DNA from 2 places in the Clostridium sp. LBM24168 genome. Region 1 is predicted to be linked to the other one. Evidence: riboswitches for the same ligand, from Rfam matches in the RefSeq annotation. Region 1 holds a riboswitch; the other holds the start of a gene.
What was found. A riboswitch is a leader RNA that binds a small molecule or an ion and turns the genes downstream of it on or off. The one in region 1 is predicted to bind lysine.
Positions count from the first base shown of each region.

Region 2: another riboswitch for lysine. It lies ahead of ACSVC9_RS12405 (aspartate kinase); the one in region 1 lies ahead of ACSVC9_RS06795 (reverse transcriptase N-terminal domain-containing protein).

Region 1 covers NZ_CP196861.1:1,360,839-1,364,025, forward strand. The annotation lists gene rbr (rubrerythrin) at 1-510, opposite strand, end outside; lysine riboswitch at 821-993, shown strand; gene ACSVC9_RS06795 (reverse transcriptase N-terminal domain-containing protein) at 1,349-1,567, shown strand; partial or broken gene ACSVC9_RS06800 (group II intron maturase-specific domain-containing protein) at 1,697-2,541, shown strand; partial or broken gene ltrA (group II intron reverse transcriptase/maturase) at 2,678-3,187, shown strand, end outside.
Region 2 covers NZ_CP196861.1:2,502,168-2,505,354, forward strand. The annotation lists gene lysA (diaminopimelate decarboxylase) at 1-711, opposite strand, end outside; gene ACSVC9_RS12405 (aspartate kinase) at 740-1,942, opposite strand; lysine riboswitch at 2,020-2,198, opposite strand; gene ACSVC9_RS12410 (M18 family aminopeptidase) at 2,271-3,187, opposite strand, start outside.

The sequences.
Region 1 (3,187 bases):
ACCTTCATATATATATCCACAATTGTTACATTTCCATTTATATACTTTATCTTTGGTAAATACTTTGCCTTCTTCTATATTTTTAAGTAAAGCTTTGTATCTTTCTTCATGGTGCTTTTCAACTTCTGCAATTTTTCTAAAAACTGTTGCTATTGCAGAAAAACCTTCTTCATCGGCAACTTTTGCAAATGCAGGGTATAATTGAGACCACTCTTCATTTTCTCCTGCTGCTGCTGCTTTTAAATTTGTTTTAGTATCGCCTAAGGCAACTGGATAAGAAGCATTTATTTCAACCGCTTCTCCACATAAATCCTCATTTACAAATTTAAAAAATCTCTTTGCATGTTCTTTTTCATTGTTTGCAGTTTCTGTAAATATGTTAGAAATTTGAACATATCCTTCCTTCTTTGCTGTAGAAGCATAGAAAGTATATCTATTCCTGGCTTGTGATTCTCCAGCAAAAGCTTTCATTAAATTTTCTGCAGTTTTTGTACCTTTTAAAGATCCCATAAAATACCTCCTAAAATGTTTTTTAGTAGTATATGACAGTATATAGGTTCATAGTAACTACTTATTATCTTATATTCAATATATATTTAATAATTCCTTCTAGATATATAAAAAAAAGTATAGTATAAGTTAAAAAAGACGATTTATTGTAAAAATTGAACTTAATTTTATATAATAATAAAATATAATGTAATTTAATGAAAAATAGCTTATAATAATAATTAAAAAATAACAATTATTATAATTTATGTAACAGGAAACAGATTGACTAATCATACAACTTAGTTCATAATGTAAAATATAAGTCAATAGTTAGGATAGAGGTGCAATGTTTATTAGTAGAATGGTGGAGGTAAGCACAATGAAACCGTTTGGAAGGAAATATTGCCGAAACTTATAGCAAAAGCTGAATTGCTGTATAGTTGGTTTTACATAGAATATGTGTAGGACTGTCACAAGTATTTGTGGGGAGCTATCGTTCATTGTAAAGTTTATGTATAAAAAATACCATGAGTGATTGCTCATGGTATTTCTTATGGTGCGCCCAGCATGGGTGCAATCTAATGGGTGAAAGTCCCAAGCACGGGTTGATAGTGTCAAGTGCATAGCTTAAGACAAGGGTATCCATGGTGACGTGGAATCTGAAGGAAGTCGGCAGCAAAACTCTGGTCTGACAGATAAGTTATAGATATGAATTTAGAAATAACAACCCATACAGTAATGTGTGGCTGAACTGTCAGAAGTCAGCAGACTTCCAGTGCGTATTTAATTACATGAAAGATTTGATATCTATGAAAGTATTAGGTTCAATGACACGTGAGTGAGGACGGTACTGATTATGAAAATCCGGTGGAAACAGATAAACTGGGAACAAGTGGAAGCATATATTAATAGGTTGCAGATTCGGATTGTAAAGGCTGTGCAAGAGAATAAATGGAGATTAGTTAAGCGGTTACAGTATTTAATTACACATTCCTTCTATGGAAAAGCGCTTGCAGTCAAGCGAGTGATTTCTAATAAAGGAAAGCATACGCCAGGAATAGATGGCGTTGTTTGAAAAACTGATGAGGAAAAGTCAGATGCAGTTGAAAGATTGCAGCCATATGTATATAAAGCTTTCCCACTTCGTAGAATCTATATCGAGAAATTTGGGAAAAAGGAAAAACGACCATTGGGTATACCGAACATGAATGATAGGGCTATGCAAGCACTGCAACTGCTTGGACTTGAACCGATTGCTGAAACAACGGCGGATACAGTCTCATTTGGATTTCGTAAATATCGAAGTGCGCAGGATGCTATGCAGTATGGGTTCAGTGTTCTATGCAGAAAAGATTCACCACGATGGATTCTGGAAGGCGATATAAAAGGGTGCTTTGACAACATCAGCCACGAATGGCTGATGAAAAACATTCCGATAGATAATAAGATACTAAAAGAGTTTATGAAATGCGGATATGTGTTCAAGGGCCAGTTATATCCTACAATTAGAGGAACTTCACAAGGAGGAATTATTTCACCAACCTTAGCAAACATGACGTTGGACGGAATGGAAAGCATCATAAAAGAGAGGTACTGGAGTAATCAAAAGGGAACAATCAGTGAGACTATTAAAAGGAATAAGACAAGTAAGCAAGAAAACCTTATTTATGAACTCAATCAGGTAATGAAAGGATGGGCAGAATATCACCATCCGGTGTGCTCAAAAAAACATTTTCAAAAATAGACCATAACACGTGGGAAATGCTTTGGAGATGGGCTAAGAGGAGACATCCAAACAAACCTAAAAACTGGATAGTTAAAAGATACTGGAAAACGCATAAAGGGCGTAAATGGAGTTTTGTATCAGAGAAAAACATACTTTTCTACATGAATGACATGCCCATTGTGCGATATCAACAGGTTAGATTAAGTGCCAATCCATTTATTGATGCGGAATACTTTATGAACCGAAAGAAAAACCGTGACAACAAAAGATACAAAGCCATTAATTCCAACAGAGCCGCGCAGATAGGTTATTATGCGTTATAAATGCGTGAGCGGAGTGCGGTGAAAGTCGCACGCTCCGTTCTTAGGAGGGAGAAATACTGTAAAGTAATTCTCCTATCCGACACCACGCAGTATGCGTCAGCGTGGGAAGGACTGAACAATAGGAGGTTTCAGAATTTTGAAAGATACGAAGAATTGTGGCAAAAGCAGACAACTTCATAAGGAAGGCTATCTACATGGAAATAGAGTGGAACTCAAAAGCAATGTAGAAATGCATAGTAATTCTTCTATGTCCAATAAAGGAAGAAACAACGTCAATGAATACAGTAGTGATTTACTGGAGCGAATACTATCAAGAGATAACTTGAATATGGCTTATAAAAGAGTAAAAGCCAATAAGGGAAGTCATGGTATTGATGGCATGACATTAGACGAACTTTTACAATACTTAAAAGAACATGGGCAGGAATTAAGGCAATCACTTAAGGAAGATATAAACCACAACCTGTCAGGAGGGTGGAAATTCCAAAGCCTGACGGAGGAAAGAGATTATTAGGAATACCTACTGTAGTAGACAGAGTTATTCAACAAGCTATTGCTCAAGTTCTAATACCAATATATGAAAAGAAGTTTTCAGAAAATAGTTATGGTTTTAGACCGCAAAGAAGTGCGAAGCAAGCTGTTGAGA
Region 2 (3,187 bases), 1.1 Mb from region 1:
AATCTTAAATTTACTTTGTATTTTATTTATCAAAGACATCATTATATTAACTTCATCACAATAAGGCTTAACTTCAAAAATTTGTGATCCTATATGAGAATGAAAACCTGAAAGATTTATATTGGGAAGCTTCAATGCCATTTCAACCGCTTCTTCAACTTTATTATCTATAATGCTAAAACCAAATTTAGAATCTATCTGACCTGTCTTTATGTATTCATGGGTATGTGCTTCTATACCTGGTGTAACTCTAAGTAATATATTCTGAATTCTATTTTCCTTCTCTGCAATAGAATTTATATTTTTCATTTCATCTATGTTATCTACTACAAACTTTCCTACCCCTAATCTAACTGCCATCTTAATTTCATCCATTGTCTTGTTGTTTCCATGAAAATAAATTTTGTTCATGGGGAATTTACTTTTATATGCAGTATATAATTCTCCACCTGACACTACATCAAGGCAAAGCCCTTCATCATTTATAAGCTGACACATGGCAAGAGTCAAAAAAGCTTTTCCTGCATATGCAACCTTATTTATTCCCTTGTCCGCTTTAAAAGCAGTATAATATCTTCTACATTTATTCCTAACTAATTCTTCATCAATAACATAAAGTGGAGTTCCAAACTTTTTTGCCAGATCAACTGTATCCAATCCATCAATGTATAAAGTATTGTTTTTGACCTCCATATTGTCAAATAATTTCACGAAAGTTTCCTCCTAAAAAATCTATTAATTAAAGATTAAATTCCTCAGCTACAATTTTAACTGTTCTAAGTTTATCTTCATGCTTTATGGCACAGGTCACCCTTATTTCAGATGTAGTTATCATTTTAACCTGTATATTGTTTTCACGAAATAACTTAAACATTCTGGCAGCTACTCCAGAGGTAGTCTTCATGCCTATACCCACTATGGAAAATTTAGTTATATCCTCGTCTATATCAACTTGACTTTTTATATCACAATGGTCTTTCAAAATATTCAAGCATTCATTTAAATCTACCTTTGGTATTGTAAATGATATATTTATTTTATTATCTATAGGTGCAGACTGACTTATCATGTCTATGTTAATCTTCTTACTTGCTATACTTTCAAATAAATTAGCTATTAAATTTATATTTCCATCTATATTTTTCACTGTTACAGCTATATCTTCATCGCTAGTTGCAACTCCTGTTACAGGCTTGTTTTCCATATTCATATTACTTTCCCCCTTTATAATGGTTCCTTTTATCTTACTATTACTTAATCCAACATATATAGGTATACTATACTTTTGACCGAGTTCTATGGATCTGGGATGCATTATCTGGGCACCAAGACTTGAGAGTTCCAGCATTTCTTCATAATCTATTTCATATAGTTTTTTTGCATCTTTATATTCTCTTGGATCTACGCTGTATATCCCATCAACATCAGTGTAAATCTCACAAATTCCATCCAATTTTACAGCTATGGCTACTGCTGTGGTATCAGATCCGCCTCTTCCAAGAGTAGTTATATCACCTTTATCGTTAATACCCTGAAATCCAGCTACAATTACTATTTTCCCTTGATCCAATTTCTCTTTAATCCTATCTTTATTAATATCTTCTATAAGTGATTTTCCATACTGTCCACTGGTCTTTATTCCTATCTGATATCCAGTATAACTTACAGCATCCTGTCCCAATGCCTTAATTGCCATAGCAAGCAGTGCAGCAGATCTGATCTCTCCGGTGGACAGCAATGCATCCAATTCCCTTTTATCGGGATTTTCCGTAATCTGATTTGCAAGATCTATAAGTTCATCTGTAGTATCTCCCATTGCCGATACTACAACTACAATACTATCTCCTGCTTTCTTTCTGTCTATTACAGTTAGGGCTATATCTTTAATTTTTTTTACTGTACTTACAGAACTTCCTCCGTATTTTTGAACAACAATTGCCACAATATCACTCCTTAAAACTTTATAAAATAAATGCAGCAAAGGAACACCTTTACTGCAAAAATATGCAATGCTGTGTGTACCTTTGTAGCTCTCCACTAAATCTATTAGAACTCAGTGACAGGTTTGCATATATTATATGCAAATCCAAAAGACAGTTTCGCCAAACCATCTTCTTCGGCTGTAATTCCTTTTTTTGAATCTAAACACCTGCCAGCTAAACCCAAATACTCTTAATTACAGCACCTCTACCCTAGGTAGGACAATTTTTAAATTGTCCTAAGTTTAACACAAATATCTACACATTTCAACTGAAAATTTATAAGAAAATCTACAAATTATAGAATTCTTCAAAGGAGCTTAGAGAATACAAATAATCATTCACTCCTCCAAGTTCTCTTATAGAGTGCATGGATAATATGGCAATCCCCATATCAAGCGACATCATATTTACATGACTCGATGATATAGGTCCTATAGTTGAACCTCCCCTTTCATCTGAACGATTTACAAATACCTGCACTGGAACACATGCTCTGTGACATATCTCTTTGTACACGGCACTTGATACACTATCCGTAGTATAACTCTGACTGGCATTTATCTTTATGATCGGTCCTCTATTTATTATAGGCCTGTTTACTGGGTCAGATTTTTCCTGATAATTTGGATGAAGTGCATGCCCTAGGTCAGATGATATTATAAAGGATTTAGATATACCCCTGTAGAATTCCTCTTTACTCTTCCCTAAGTTAAATGCTATACGTTCTAAAATAGACAGAAGCATAGGCGAATTGGCCCCTTGTTTAGTTGTGCTCCCAACCTCCTCATTGTCAAAACACACCATTACATTTGTACTATTCTTAACCTTAGAATTAGAAATTGCCTTTATGCCTGAATATACCATACTTAAATCGTCAAGTCTTCCTGATGATATAAATTCATCATTTGCACCTACTATTTTTCCCTTTTCAAATTCATATAAAAAGAGGTCAAAATCCAATATTTGCTCTGAATCAACGGATAGTTCATCTGATATTATTCCTGTCAGATAATTTTGGTCACTGACAGCAGTATCTGCAAGAGCCAGTAAAGGAAGCAAATGTTTTTGACTGTTTAATTTTATTCCAAGATTTACATCTCTGTTCATATGTATTGCAAGATTTGGTATCACCATTAGCGGTCTTTTAACATTTATAAATCTTATACAAGGACGTAAAGGGTCTTTTCCCTTTAATACAACTCTAC